DNA from 2 places in the Sphingobium sp. SJ10-10 genome. Region 2 is predicted to be linked to the other one. Evidence: riboswitches for the same ligand, from Rfam matches in the RefSeq annotation. Region 2 holds a riboswitch; the other holds the start of a gene.
What was found. A riboswitch is a leader RNA that binds a small molecule or an ion and turns the genes downstream of it on or off. The one in region 2 is predicted to bind cobalamin.
Positions count from the first base shown of each region.

Region 1: another riboswitch for cobalamin. It lies ahead of VVT58_RS09585 (TonB-dependent receptor domain-containing protein); the one in region 2 lies ahead of VVT58_RS16740 (cobalamin biosynthesis protein CobG).

Region 1 covers NZ_CP158132.1:1,973,195-1,980,845, reverse strand. The annotation lists gene VVT58_RS09605 (molybdopterin-dependent oxidoreductase) at 1-1,768, shown strand, start outside; gene cobA (uroporphyrinogen-III C-methyltransferase) at 1,755-2,537, shown strand; gene VVT58_RS09595 (molybdenum cofactor guanylyltransferase) at 2,630-3,166, opposite strand; gene VVT58_RS09590 (threonine/serine dehydratase) at 3,166-4,149, opposite strand; cobalamin riboswitch at 4,231-4,445, shown strand; gene VVT58_RS09585 (TonB-dependent receptor domain-containing protein) at 4,617-6,461, shown strand; gene VVT58_RS09580 (ABC transporter substrate-binding protein) at 6,504-7,307, opposite strand; gene VVT58_RS09575 (iron ABC transporter permease) at 7,403-7,651, shown strand, end outside.
Region 2 covers NZ_CP158133.1:222,019-229,669, forward strand. The annotation lists gene cobN (cobaltochelatase subunit CobN) at 1-3,350, shown strand, start outside; gene cobO (cob(I)yrinic acid a,c-diamide adenosyltransferase) at 3,353-3,958, shown strand; gene bluB (5,6-dimethylbenzimidazole synthase) at 3,976-4,584, shown strand; cobalamin riboswitch at 4,677-4,904, shown strand; gene VVT58_RS16740 (cobalamin biosynthesis protein CobG) at 5,078-6,142, shown strand; gene VVT58_RS16745 (precorrin-8X methylmutase) at 6,142-6,771, shown strand; gene cobI (precorrin-2 C(20)-methyltransferase) at 6,768-7,487, shown strand; gene cobJ (precorrin-3B C(17)-methyltransferase) at 7,484-7,651, shown strand, end outside.

The sequences.
Region 1 (7,651 bases), on a different replicon from region 2:
CCCGCGCACGGTCACGATGTTCAGCCAGGGCATCAACCAGTCGATCCGCGGCACCGACCAGGTCAACGCGATCATCAATGTCCACCTCGCCACCGGCCGCATCGGCAAGCCTGGCGCGGCGCCTTTCTCGATCACCGGCCAGCCCAATGCCATGGGCGGGCGCGAGGTGGGCGGCTTGGCCTCGACGCTGGCCTCGCACATGGACTTCGCGCCGGAAAATGTGGAGCGGGTGGGCCGCTTCTGGGCCGCGCCTGCCATGGCGACCAAGCCGGGCCTCAAAGCCGTCGATCTGTTCCGCGCCATCAACGAAGGCCGGGTCAAGGCGCTGTGGGTGATGGCCACCAACCCCGCCGTGTCGCTGCCCGATGCTGGCCGCGTGCGCGAGGCGCTGGAGGCCTGCCCCTTCGTCGTGGTGTCGGACATCATGGCCGACACCGATACCGGCGTTCATGCCGATGTTCGCTTGCCCGCCGCCGGCTGGGGCGAGAAGGACGGCACCGTCACCAATTCGGACCGCACCATCAGCCGCCAGCGGCCCTTCCTCGCGCTGCCTGGCGAAGCCAAGCCCGACTGGTGGATCGTCAAGGAAGTCGGCCGCCGCATGGGCTGGCGCAATGCCTTCGCCTATGACCGGCCTGCCGATATCTGGCGCGAACATGCCCGCCTGACCGCCTATCAGAATGACGGCCAGCGGGTGTTGAACCTGCGGGCGCAGGCCACTATCGGCAATGATGCCTATGACGCCATGGAGCCGTTCCGCTGGGGCGATACGCCCTTCACCGATGGCCGCTTTCCTACGCCCGACGGCAAGGCGCGGCTGGTGTTGACGAAGCAGATGGAGATTCAGGAGCCGCTCAAGCAGTGGCCGATGACGCTCAACACCGGGCGTTATCGCGACCAGTGGCACACGATGAGCCGCACTGGCCTGTCGCCCAAGCTCGCCCGCCATCGCGAGGAGCCGCTGGTGGAAATCCACCCGCAGGATGCCGAAGCGCTGGGCATCGTCGACCGCGACCTCGCCCGCGTCCAGACCGCGCAGGGCAACAGTCTTTTCCGCGTGAGCCTGAGCGAAGGCCAGCGTCCGGGCGAGATCTTCACGCCCATCCACTGGACCGATCAAATGTCGAGCGGCGGCCGCACGGGCCTGCTGCCCCGTCCGCTGGTCGATCCGCATTCGGGCCAGCCCGGCTTCAAATCCACCCCGGCCAGCGTCGAGAAGGTCGCGACCGAGTGGAAGGGCTTCCTGATCCTGCATGGCGATCAACCCGTCAAATTGCCTTGTCTCTGGTCCACCCGCATCACCGTGCCGGGCGGCGCGCTGTACGAGATCGCTGGCAATGGCGACCCTGTGCGGCTTGAGGCCTGTCTGCCCAAGGGCGACCGCGTCGAAGCCATCGACCAGACGCGTGGCACTCGCCGCATCGCCATCATCAGCGAAGGCCGCCTTGCGGGCGTGCTGTTCGTCACCCGCACCGGCCTGCTGCCCTCGCGCGACTGGCTCATCAGCCAGCTTGAAGTCGAGGGGGTGGGAGCCTCCGTCCTTGCCGCGCGCGGGCCGGGCAACCAGCCCGACAAGGGGCCGACCGTCTGCGTCTGTTTCGACATCGGCCTTTACCAGATCATGGCGGCGATCCGTGAACAGCAACTGGTCGATGTGCCCGCCATCGGCAAGGCGATCGGCGCCGGGACCAATTGCGGGTCTTGCCGTCCCGCGCTCGCCAATATCCTTGCTCAAACCACGCAGGAGACGCTCCATGCAGCCGAATGAACTGATCGCCCCCGGTGAGGTCTGGCTGGTCGGCGCAGGTCCCGGCGACCCGGACTTGCTGACCCGCAAGGCCGAAAAGCTGATCGCGGCGGCGGAGATCGTCTTTTACGATGCGCTGGTGGGGCCGGGCGTGCTGGACCTGATCCCCGAGGGCGTGGAGCGGGTGAGTGTCGGCAAGCGCTCCGGCCGCCATTCGAAAGCGCAGGAGAGCATCAACGACCTGCTGCTGGCGGCGGCGAAGGCGGGCAAGCGCGTCGTGCGCCTCAAGGGCGGCGACCCCTCGGTCTTCGGCCGCTCGGCGGAGGAGATGGAGCATCTGGCGGCGGATGGCATTTCCTTCCGCATCTGCCCCGGCATCACCACGGCCAGCGCGGCGGCGGCGAGCGGCCATACCTCTCTCACCCTGCGGGGCGTGGCGCGGGGGTTGACGCTGGTGACGGCGCATCTCAAGGCGGGCGAGCCGCTGAAGCTGGACTGGGAAATGCTGGCGCGTCCGGGCGGCACGCTCGGCATCTATATGGGGCGCGCCGCTGCGGGCGAGATCAGCCGCTCGCTGATTGCCGCCGGGCGTGATCCCGAAACGCCGGTGATGGTGGCGGTCAACGTCTCGCTGCCCAATGAACGGCTGATCCGGGGGAAGCTGTCGGCGCTGGCCTTCCTGGTGGCGACGATCAGCGATGAAGATCCGACCTTGCTGATGATCGGTGAGGCGGTGGCGGGCACTTACGCTTCGGCGGACATGTCGGTGAGTGCTACGCTGACGGTTTGAACTGAAGCGATGTGCTCCTGCGGAGGCAGGAGCCCAGTTCGAACACCTGATCTGGGTTCCTGCCCTCGCAGGAACACGCTGCTTTGTCGATTCTATTGATTACTCTTTTCCAACTTCTCCAAATCCTCGGGCCGATTGATATTGGGCAATATAAACTCCGGCCGCTCGACGATCCGGGCGCCGATCCGTTCCAGCCAGCCATAGATTGATCGGTTGTTGTCCTCGGCCAGATGCGTGTCCAGTTCGGCCGCTAATGAAACAGGCCAGAACCCCGCCAATTGCTGGCCTTTGAGGATCGCCGCACCTTCACCGATCAACGCTTCCGCCAGCCCGTCCGGATAGGCGGGAACATCGCACCCCGTCGTCAGCACCGCGTCATAGCCTTCCGCCAGCGCATGATGCAGCGCTGCGTTCAGTCCGCCCAAAGGCCCCATATCCGCCGCCGGTCGATCCGGCAGCCCGATCATTCCGTCCACTTGTCGTCCGCAAATCACGACCGCCTCGACATGGCGCCCTAGCGCCGCCGCCGCATGGTCCAGCAGGGTTCGCCCATCCAGCATCGCCAGCGCCTTGTCGCTCCCGAACCGGCTGGATCGCCCTCCGGCCAGAACCGCTCCCAGCAACCGCATCATGCCCCTCCCGAGATGATCCGGGCATAGGCGTCCGGGTCGACATTGCTCCCCGAAATCACCACCACGCTCGCGCCCTTCGCGGCCGGAGCCAGCCCCGCCAGCATCGCCGCCAGGGCGACCGCGCCGCCCGGTTCGACCACCAGCTTCAACGCTGAAAAGGCGAAGCGCATCGCTTCCCGCACCTGATCGTCGTTCACCACCAGGCCACCGGACAGCAACGCCCGATTTATCGGAAAGGTCAAAGCCCCCGGTGTGGGTGACAGCAAGGCATCGCAGATCGACCGTGCATCGGGCGAGACGCTTTCCCGGACTCCGCTGGCGAGCGACCGCGCCGTATCGTCGAACCCTTCCGGCTCGACCGCATAGATCGCCACGCCGGGCTGCCGCGCTTTCACCGCCGTCGCGATCCCCGACACCATGCCGCCCCCGCCGCAATTGACGAGGATCTGCCCGACCTCCGCGCCCAATTCGGCCGCCTGCTCCATTATCTCCAGCCCGATCGTCCCTTGCCCCGCCATGATGAAGGGGTCGTCGAAGGACGGCACCAACACTGCGCCGCGCTGGGCCACCAGCGCCGTCGCGATCTCCTCCCGGTTTTCGGTGAAACGGTCATAGGGGACGATTTCCCCGCCCAGCGCCCGCGTATTGGCCGTCTTGATGGCGGGCGCGTCGGCGGGCATCACGATCGTCGCCGCGATCCCCAGCAGCCGCGCGGCAAAGGCCACCCCCTGCGCATGATTGCCCGACGACCAGGCCACGACACCCGCCTTGCGCTCCGCCGCGTCCAATCGCGCCAGCCGGTTATAGGCGCCACGGAATTTGAACGAACCGCTGTGCTGCGTGCCCTCGAACTTCACCAGCACCCGCCGCCCGCAGCGCTCGTTCAGCACCGCATTCTCCAGCAGCGGCGTGCGGATCGCCGCCGGCGCGATGACCCCCGCGGCGTCCTCGACATCGGCGGCGCTAATGGCGAACGGCATGCAATCTCCTTCCGTGGCCGCCTCTTGGCATGGCCGATGCTTTCCCTTATGGCGCGGGGCGCGGGCGGGGCAAACCCCGTACGCAAAGAAGATCGCGCCGGTGCCCGAAAGGGCTGAAAACGGGAATGCGGTGCGGACGGGAAACCGTCTTATTCCGCGGCTGTCCCTGCAACTGTAAGCGGTGAGCGCGATGCATTTCGGTCGAACGACCGGCCACTGGACGACAAGTCCGGGAAGGCGTGCATCGCTGCATTGACCCGCGAGCCAGGAGACCTGCCGGCGCATGGTCGCTCTTGCCCTGGCCCAGGGGTTGGCCATGGCACGGTGTTTTCCGTCTGAGCGACGAAGCGGCGCAGGGCCGCATCGGTGCGGGGGGAGGGCATTGGCGTCGACTTCCCCCAGTTCCGACCGCGCGAGCGGATGCCCTGAGCCATGAAGTCGCAGCGGCGCTCAGGGAAACAGATATAATGTTGAAAGCCACCATCTCTCTTGCGGCTCTGCTCGCCGCCACGCCCGCGCTCGCGGAGGATGAGATCATCGTCACCGCGCTGGGCATCGAGCAGCCCCGCGACGAAGTCGGCCAGGCCGTCACCGTCATCGATGCCGACACCATCCGCACCCGCCAGAGCGTGAGCGTCACCGACCTGCTCGCCACCACGCCCGGCGTCCGCTTCAACCGGGCCGATGCGGTCGGCGGCGTCACCGGCATTTCGCTGCGCGGCGCGGAAACGACCCAGACGCTGGTGCTGATCGACGGGGTGAAGGTCAACGATCCCAGCAGCATTGGCGATGCCTATGATTTCGGCAATCTGCTGGTCGGCAACATCCGCCGGATCGAGGTGCTGCGCGGTTCCAACTCGGTGGTCTACGGCAGCCAGGCGATCGGCGGCGTCGTCAATATCATGACCGGCACGCCCGCCGAAGGATTCGCGGCCAACGCGTCGGTCGATTATGGCTATAGCGATACGCTGAATGCCAAGGCGGATGTTTCGGGCACCAGCGGCATCGCATCGGGCGGCCTTGGCGTCGCCTATTTCCGCACGGACGGCATCTCCGCCGAGGCTGGCGACGCGGAAAAGGACGGTTATGAAAATATCGCCGCCAACGCCAAGCTGAAGCTCGACTTCAGCGATGCCTTGAGCCTGGACCTGCGCGGCTATTACATCCATGCCGATCTCGACACGGACCTCTTTTCCTTCCCCCCGATAGACCGGACCGCCACCAGCACGCTTGATCAATATGTCGGCTATGCTGGCCTGAACCTCAGGCTGTTCGATGGCAAGCTGACCAATCGCGCGGCGGTGACATGGTCCCGCAACGATCGCGACTACACCTCCATTTTCGGCCCTTATGGCTATTCCGGCACGAATCTGCGTTTCGAATATGAAGGCGTTTATCAGCCGGTCGAACAGGTGAAGCTGGTGTTCGGCTATGAGCATGAGCGGCCGGATTATGATTTCGTCGGCTTCGGTTCGCATGACCGCGCGAAGATCGACATCGACAGCGTCTATGCCGTCGCCGTCGTGAAGCCGGTGGAGGGTCTGACGCTGACGGGTGGCGTGCGCCGCGACGATCATAGCCAGTTCGGCGGCGCGACGACCTTTGGCGCCAACGCGAACTACACGCCCAATGGCGGCCGCACCAACATCCGCGCAAGCTATGGCGAGGGTTTCAAGGCGCCCTCACTCTATCAGCTTTACGATCCCTTTGTCGGCAATAGCGGGCTGCGCCCGGAGCGGTCCAAGAGCTATGATATCGGCTTCGACCAGAAGCTGGCCGGGGATCGTGCTATCTTCTCCATCACGGCCTTCCGCCGCGACACGCGTGACCAGATCGACTTTGACGGCGCCTTTGGAGCATTTGGCGGCTATAACAATCTCGATCGCACCCGCGCCAAGGGGGTGGAAGCATCCTTCGCGCTGAAGCCGGTCGACGCGCTGACCGTTACGGCATCCTACAGCTATGTCGATGCGCGCAATCGCTCGCCGGGCAGCCCGGACGAAGGCCTGCGTCTGCTGCGCCGGGCGCCCAATGCGGCCAGTGTGTCGGCGGACTATGTCTGGCCTTTCGGCCTGTCGACCGGCGCAACGATCACGATGGTGGATGACAGCGTCGATATTGACTCGAGCACGCACCAGCGTGTCCAGCTCGACGGCTTTGCGCTGGTTGGCGTTCGCGCGTCCTTCCCGATCAATGAGCATCTGGAAGTCTATGGCCGCATCGACAATCTGTTCGATGAAGGATACGCCACGGCTTATGGCTATGGCACCTATGGCCGGTCGGCCTTTGGCGGCGTGCGTGTCCGCTTCTGATGGAACAGGCGAGGGGCGGGCGTGACGCTTGCCCCTTCAGTGTCAGGGCGCAGCGTTGACCTGCGTCACGATAGAGCGCGCGGCCTCGACATAAGCGGGGCCGCCGCACACCGTCCATGCCTGCGGCACGCGGATGCGCGGGATGGCGCGCAGGATCGGATGGTGCAGCATTTCCGTCCCCTGATCGACGATCGTCTCGCTGCCGCTTTCGACGATCAGCCAGTCCGGGCGGGCGGCGAGCATCTCTTCCAATGGAAGCTGCGACAAAGCGGGCTTCCCCAGCTTTCCCGCCAGATTGACGAGACCTACGCGCTTCATGAGGTCATCGACCAGCGTGCCCGTCCCGGTCATATAGCCGCGCCGCTGATAATAGGCGGCAACCCCGCCGCGCCTGGATCGAGGCAGGGCGATGAGGTCGCGGTTCATGCGCGCAATCAGCGCTTCGCCCCGTTCGGGATGGCCGACCGCCGCCGCCACCTGCCGGATTTGCGCCAGGATCATGGGATAGCTGTCCGCGCTCGCCAGTCCCAAGGTCCGCCATTGGCCGGGAGGCGCTCCGACGACGCCGTTTCCGGAAGGAAAGCCGACCAGCAGATCGGGCCGGAGCGCCATCACTTCCTCGGCGGGCCGCTTGAGCGTCTTGAAGCGGCGCGCCTTGCCGACCGCCGCCGACAGCTCCGGATCATGCCCATAGGGGCTGAGCGCCGCGATTTGCCCCGGATCGGCCAGCGCCAGCACATATTGGTCGGCGCAGGTGTTGAGCGACACGATCCGTTTCGGCGGAGCGGGCGCGGCGCCGGTCAGCATGAGCGCGCAGAGCGCCGTCGCGATTATTCTGCCGCGCATCCAATTGCCTCTAAGTCTTGCCTCGAAAAGCAGCCGTGCTCCTGCCTTCGCAGGAGTAGGGAGCGCTGTAGCAAGCAACGGGAGGCGCGCAAGCCATGAGCGTGCGCCGCCACCCCCTGCTGATCCCCGCGCTGATCGCGCTGGCTCTGCTTGCCGCCCTCGGCTCTGTCACGCTTGGCGCCGTGCCGCTCTCTCCGGCGCGCATCTTCGCGGTCCTGATGGGCGGCGGCGATGATGTCGCTCGTGCCATCCTCATCGACCTGCGCCTGCCGCGCATGCTGCTCGGCCTGATCGTTGGCGCCATGCTCGGCCTGTCGGGCGCGGCGCTTCAGGGTTATTTGCGC
Region 2 (7,651 bases):
ACCTGCGCGCAGCCTCGACCCTGCCCGCGGAAACCTGCGACCATCTGCGCGACTATCTCCGGCAAGGCGGCATTCCCAATGCCATCGCCTTCCTCAAGACCGCCGCTCGTCTCGCGGGTTTCGATGCAGGGGCGCCCGATGCCCCGATTCCGGTGGCCGACGCCGGTCTCTACCTTCCCGGTACGGACCGTCCGACATTGGAACAGGTCAAGGCCCGCTGGACCGCAGGCCGACCGACAGCGCTGTTCGTCTTTTACCGCGCCCTGCTGATTGCGGGCACGCTCGAAGCCGTCGATGCGATGATCGCAGGGCTCGAAGCAGCAGGCCTTAATGTCCTCCCCGTCCATGTTCGCGCCCTGCGCGAACCCTTCGCCAAGGATTTCCTGCAAGGCCTGATGGAAGGGACCGCGCCTGACGTCATCCTCAACGCCACCGCCTTTGCCGCCAGCGCGCCGGGAGAACCACGCACGCGCTCGATCCTGGAGCAGGCGGACTGCCCGATCCTGCAAACCATCTTCGCCAGCGCCGAACAAGGCGCCTGGGAAGCGAGCGCCCGAGGCCTTGGCCCCCGCGATCTCGCCATGCATATCGCGCTTCCCGAAGTGGATGGCCGCCTCTTCACCCGCGCCGTCGCGTTCAAGGCCGCTGCCCGCTTCGACGAGCGCACGGAATGCAGCATCATCGTGCCCCGCATATTGGAAAATCGTGTTAGATTTGTTTCCCAACTCACTGCAAATTGGGCAAAACTCCGTCAGACCACCATTGCGGAGCGTCGCGTTGCGCTGGTACTCGCCAACTATCCCAACAAGGATGGCCGCATCGGCAATGGCGTCGGTCTCGACACGCCGGCCAGTGCCACCGCTATCCTGAAAGCGCTGGGGGAATCCGGCTACACCACCCATGACGCTCCCGCCGACGGGGCAACCCTGATGCGCCTCATGACGGGCGGCATCACCAACGCCTCCCCCGATCGTCCCGCCAAAGTCTCGCTCCTCCTCGATGCATATCAAGCCGCCTTCGCCGTCCTGCCCGAAGCCGCTCGCGAAGCGATTCACACCCGTTGGGGCATGCCCGAAGCCGACCCCTTCTTCCAGGAGGGCGCCTTCCGGCTCCCGGTCCACCGCTTCGGCAACATCGCCGTCGCGGTCCAGCCATCGCGCGGCTATCATATCGATCCCAAGGCCAGCTATCACGACCCGGCCCTGCCGCCGCCGCACGCCTATCTCGCCTTCCACATCTGGCTGACGCAGGAATTTAGCGCCCATGCCGTCGTTCATGTCGGCAAGCACGGCAATCTCGAATGGCTCCCCGGAAAGGCCATCGCGCTATCGGAAAACTGCTTCCCCGAAATCTGCGCCGGGCCGATCCCGCAAATCTACCCCTTCATCGTCAACGATCCCGGCGAAGGCACGCAGGCCAAGCGCCGCATCGGCGCCTGCATCATCGACCATCTGACGCCACCCCTTACCCGGGCCGAAACCTATGGTCCGCTCAAGGAACTGGAGGCGCTGGTCGACGAATATTATCTCGCCGCCGGCATGGACCCGCGCCGTTTGGAAACGCTGCGCAAGGACATACTCGCGCTCGCCGCTTCGCAGGGGTTGGATAAGGATGCAGACGCTCAAGGCAGCGGAGAAGATGCTTTAGCTGCGATCGACAACTATCTGTGCGACCTCAAGGAAATGCAGATCCGTGACGGCCTGCATATCTTTACCCAAAGCCCTGAAGGCCATCTCCGCCGTGATCTGCTCATAGCCCTTGCCCGCTGTCCCAGAGGCATGGATCATGAAGGCCAGCAATCCCTCCTGCGCGCGCTTGCCGATGACCTGGCGCTGAATTTCGACCCGCTCGATTGCGTCATGGGCAGCCCCTGGACGGGCCTCCGCCCGGAACCGCTCCAAGGCTTGACCCAAGCCCCATGGCGCACCACCGGCGACACAGTGGAGCGTCTAGAACTCTACGCCATCCATCTCCTTGATAGCGAGGAGCCTGCCCCCGGCCCGCTAAGCGCCGCTGTCCTGAACGCTATCGAAACCGACCTCGCCCCCCGCGTCAGCGCTTGCGGCGAAGCCGAAAGGACTGCGCTTCTATCGGCGCTCAACGGCAATTTCGTCCTTCCCGGTCCTTCCGGCGCGCCGACGAGAGGCCGCCCGGACGTCCTCCCCACGGGCCGCAATTTCTACTCGATCGACACCCGCGCCGTGCCCACGATCGCCGCCTGGAATCTCGGCCAGCGCTCCGCCGATCTCATCGTGCAGGACTATCTCCAGCGAGAGGGCGACTATCCCCGCGCCATCGCGCTTTCCGCCTGGGGCACGGCCAATATGCGCACCGGCGGCGATGACATCGCGCAGGCTCTCGCCCTGATGGGGGCGCGCCCTCGCTGGGACTGGGCTTCCGGCCGGGTCATCGGGTTCGAGGTGATGAAGATCGCGGAACTGAATCGGCCAAGAGTGGACGTCACCTTCCGCGTCTCCGGCTTTTTCCGCGATGCCTTCCCTGAGCAGATCGACCTGCTGGACAGCGCCGCCCGCGCCGTCATGGCGCTGGACGAACCGGAGGAGGACAATCCCGCCGCTGCCCGCCATCGTATCGAAACCGCCGCCCTGATCGCCCAAGGCACGCCGGAAAAAACCGCCCGGCGCCGGGCCGGAAGCCGCGTCTTCGGCTCGAAGCCCGGAGCCTATGGCGCGGGTCTACAGGCGATGATCGACGAGAAGATCTGGCACGACCGCGCCGACCTTGCGAACGTCTATCTCGACTGGGGCAGCTATGCCTATGGCGGCGGCGTGGAAGGCGAAGCCGAGCGCAACCTTTTTGCCGAGCGCCTGACCCAAGCCGACGCCCTGATCCAGAACCAGGACAATCGCGAACATGATCTGCTCGACAGCGACGATTATTACCAGTTCGAGGGCGGGATAGCCGCCGCCGTCGAACATCTCTCCGGCAAGAAACCGCTCAGCTATCATAACGATCACAGCCGCCCGGAACGCCCCGTCATCCGCACGCTGGAGGATGAGATCGGCCGCATCGTGAGAGCGCGGGTCACCAACCCCAAATGGATCGCGGGCATGATGCGCCATGGTTACAAGGGCGCGTTCGAGATCGCCGCCTCGGTCGATTATCTCTTCGCCTTCGCCGCCACCACCCATGCGGTGAAGGATCATCATTTCGACGCCGTCCACGCCGCCTTCATTGAGGACGAGACGGTTCGCGCCTTCATGGCGGAGGCCAATCCGGCAGCCCTGCGCGAAACCGCCGCCCGCTTGTCCGAAGCGCTCGATCGCGCGCTTTGGAAACCCAGGTCGAACAGCGCCGCCATGCTCCTAACCCAACTCAAGGACGCCTAGAAATGATCGAACGCACCCCCGAACAACATGCCGAAAAGATGAAGAAGAAACAGGCCGCCCATGACAAGATCATGGCGACCAAGACCCAGGAAAAGGGTCTTCTCATCGTCCATACCGGCAAGGGCAAGGGCAAGACGACGGCAGCTCTGGGCATGGTCGTCCGCGCCATCGGCCATGGCAGGAAAGTGGGCGTCGTCCAGTTCGTGAAGGGCGCCATGACCACCGGAGAAAAAACGGTGTTCGATGCGTTTCCCGACCATGTCGAGTTCAAGTCCATGGGCGAAGGCTTCACCTGGAACACGCAGGACCGTACGCGGGACATTGCCCTTGCCCGTGAAGCATGGGATGAAGTCAGACGCATGATTGCCGACCCGGCCTATGATATGGTCCTTGCCGATGAGCTCAATATCGTCCTGCGCTACGACTATCTGCCGGTCGAAGAGGTGCTGGAAGCCGTGACCGCCAGAAGCGAAATGAAGCACGTCCTCATCACCGGCCGCAACGCGCCCGAAGCGCTGATCGAGGCGGCCGATCTCGTCACCGAAATGACCCTTGTCAAACATCCCTTCCGCAGCGGCGTGAAGGCTCAGCCAGGAATCGAATTCTGACACATACTGCCTTCGACATCGCCGCTTTCGAGGAATTGGTGCACCTGCGTCGCGATGTGCGCCATTTCCTGACCGATCCGCTGGATGAACATGAGGTCGAACGCCTCCTCGCCCTCGCCCACAGCGCGCCCTCGGTGGGGCTGTCGCAACCCTGGCGCTTCGTCCGGATCGCCACGCCCGCCTTGCGCGAAGATCTCGCCGTCCATATCGATGCCCAGATCATCAAGGCGGGCAAGATTTATGAAGGCGATGAAGACAGGCTGTACCGTAGCCTGAAACTGCACGGCCTGCGGGAGGCGCCGGTGCTGTTCGCCGTCTATTGCGACGAAGGCACTGAAACCGGCCATAAGCTGGGCGCTATCACCATGCCGGAAGCACGCCGCTATAGCTGCGTGATGGCGATTCACACTATCTGGCTGGCCGCCCGCACGCGCGGCATCGGCATGGGATGGATATCGATTCTGGATCGTCCCACGGTCGATGCGATGCTGGAGGTTCCGGAAAATTGGCGCTGCCTCGGCCTGCTGTGCCTCGGCTATCCGGTGAGCGAGGAAGCGACGCCGGAACTGGAACGGCGCGGCTGGGAGCATCGCACCGATTGGCATTCCGCGATCGTGACTCGCTGACTCCCCTACTGCCTGCGCAGGGGAGCAAATTCTCCCCACTTCCCTTTCCCCCACTCTGCGCGTATGAACCGCCTCCGGAGCGGGCATCCGTTCGCTCCATCGATCGCGTCGGTGCCCCGCAAGGGGCTTAAATGGGAACGCGGTGCGGGAGGAAACTCCCTAATCCGTGGCTGTCCCTGCAACTGTGAGCGGCGAGCAAGGCAAGGATCGGCCAACCCCCATCAACCGGGGACGGCCAGCCACTGGAGCAATCCGGGAAGGCCCCCTGCCAAGGCTATGACCCGCAAGCCAGGAGACCTGCCGAACGCAAAGGTCGCTCTAGCCATGACCCAGGGGATGGTCGCGGCTCGGTTCTCCGCACGAGCGACGGATAAGCGGCTGGGGAAGCATCCTCCAGTCGTCGTTGCGACGTGGGAGGTGAAATCCGGTGCCAGACGCGCAGAGCGCATCATCCGCCGCCATTCGCGGCTGGTGTCCCACGGCCTGGCGCCCGATGATGGCGGGCGACGGCCTGCTGGTGCGCGTCCGCCCTCCGCTCGGCCGCATGACGGTGGCCCAGGCTATCGGCCTCAGCGATGCCGCCCGCCGCCACGGCAACGGCCAGATCGACCTCACCAACCGCGCCGCGCTTCAGGTCCGGGGCGTGACGGAGCAAAGCCATCCCGCGCTGCTCGGGCAGCTTGTCGCGCTCGGCCTCACCGATCCTGATCCGACCCGCGAAGCGCGCCGCAATTTCCTGCTCGCTCCCGATTGGTCCGCCGGAGACGACACGCAAAACATCGCCCAAAATCTGCTTGCCCGTCTCGACGACCTGCCCGATCTTCCTCCCAAGATCGGCATTGCCATCGACACCGGCCCTGCTCCCTGCCTCACCCGCGTCCCCGCCGATTTCCGCTTCGAACGCAGTTCCCCTGGCGCCCTGCTGCTCCGCGCCGAAGGACACGCCTTCGGCACGCCCACCTCTGCGGAAACGGCCGTTCAGGATCTGATCGCGCTCACCCGCTGGTTCCTGGCAACGGACGGAGCCACCTCCGGCCGTATGGCGCGGCACAAAGCACCGCTGCTAGTACATCCCAAGGTCGCTCCCGCTGCGGCACGCCCGATTCCGCAGCTTCTCACCCAGGCTCCCGGTCCCTTTCACGGCATCCCCTTCGGTCGGCTCGACGCTGACAGCCTCACCGCTCTGGCCGGACAGCAAGGCGTTGTCGCGCTGCGCCTTACCCCATGGCGCGGCCTGATTCTCGAAGGCGGCACGACCAGCCCCGATCACGCCTTCACCGACCCGTTGCTCCGCATCGACGCATGTCCCGGCGCACCGGCCTGCCCGCAGGCCAGCGTAGCGACCCGCGGCCTCGCCACCCGGCTTGCACCCCTTGTCGACGGCTCGCTGCATGTTTCCGGCTGCGCCAAGGGCTGCGCGCGTCCAAGGCCTGCCGACATCGTCCTCACCGGCAATCGGGGCCGCTTCGACCTTTCCCGCAAGGCCCGCGCCGGATCGCCGCCCGACCAGGCCAGCCTTGCCCCCGACCAGATTCTCGCCCTCTTCGGAAGCCACTAATGCCCCATATCTACGAAACCGATGGCGCCGCCATCTACCGGCAATCCTTCCGCACCATCCGTGCCGAGGCCGATCTCGCTCGCTTCTCGACGGAGGAAGAACGCATCGCGGTCCGCATGATCCACGCGGCGGGGCTGGTCGGCCTGGCTTCCCACATCCGCTTTTCCCCTACTTTCGCCCGGACCGCCATCGCTGCGCTGGAGGCAGGGGCGGCGATCCTATGCGATGCGCGCATGGTGTCCGAAGGCGTCACCACAAGACGCTTGCCTGCCCAAAACCCGATCCTTTGCACGCTGAACGATCCACAAGTTCCAACGCTGGCGGCGCAAATGTCGAACACCCGCTCGGCGGCCGCGCTCGAACTCTGGCGCCCGCATCTGGAGGGGGCGCTGGTCGCGATCGGCAATGCCCCCACAGCGCTTTTCCATCTGCTCAATATGCTGGAAGACCCCGCCTGTCCCCGCCCCGCCGCGATCATCGGTTGCCCGGTCGGCTTCGTCGGCGCGGCGGAGTCCAAGGAAGCGCTCTGGCAGAGTCAGCCCGTCCCCTGCTGCATCGTGGAGGGCCGTCTGGGCGGCAGCGCCATCACGGTCGCGGCGATCAATGCGATAGCGAGTCCGGCAGAATGACCAACGGCATCATCCATGGCGTAGGCCTGGGCCCCGGCGCGCAGGACCTGATGAGCGTCCGCGCCGACCGCCTGATCCGCGAAGCCAGCCATGTCTCCTATTTCCGCAAAAGGGGAAAATCCGGCCATGCCCGCCGGATCGTGGAGGGCATGTTGCGTCCTGACGCCATCGAATATCCGATGGAATATCCGGTGACGACGGAAATCCCGCTGTCCGACCCGCGCTATAATGAAGTCCTGTCCGGCTTCTACGCCGATTGCACCGCCCATCTGGACCGGCTTTCCGCCACTGGCGAGGATGTGGTGGTCCTCTGCGAAGGCGATCCCTTTTTCTACGGCAGCTTCATGCACCTGCACAGCCGTCTCTCGGCGCCCGTAAAGATCGTCCCCGGCATCACCGGCATGTCCGGCGCCTGGACCGCCAGTGGCACGCCGATCAGTTGGGGCGACGATGTGACGACGGTGCTGATGGCTACCTTGCCTGAAGAGGAACTGGCCCGCCGTATCCGTGACACAAACGCGCTGGTCGTCATGAAGATCGGCCGCAACCTCCCCAAGCTCCGCCGCGCTGTCGAAGCGGCCGGCAAGCAGGACTGCGCCTGGCTGGTGGAATATGCGACCATGGCCGATCAGCGGATCACGCCTTTGGCGGAGGCAATCGATGTCACCGCCTATTTCTCGATCCTGCTGATCCACGGGCAGGGCCGCCGTCCATGACGGGCTGGATCGCCATAGCAGGCCTCGGCCCAGGAGCGGACGCGCTCATCACGCCGGAGGTATCGGATGCGCTGGCGGAGGCGAGCGACGTCATCGGCTATATCCCCTATGTCGCCCGCATTGCGGAACGTCCCGGCCTGACGCTCCATGCCACGGACAACCGC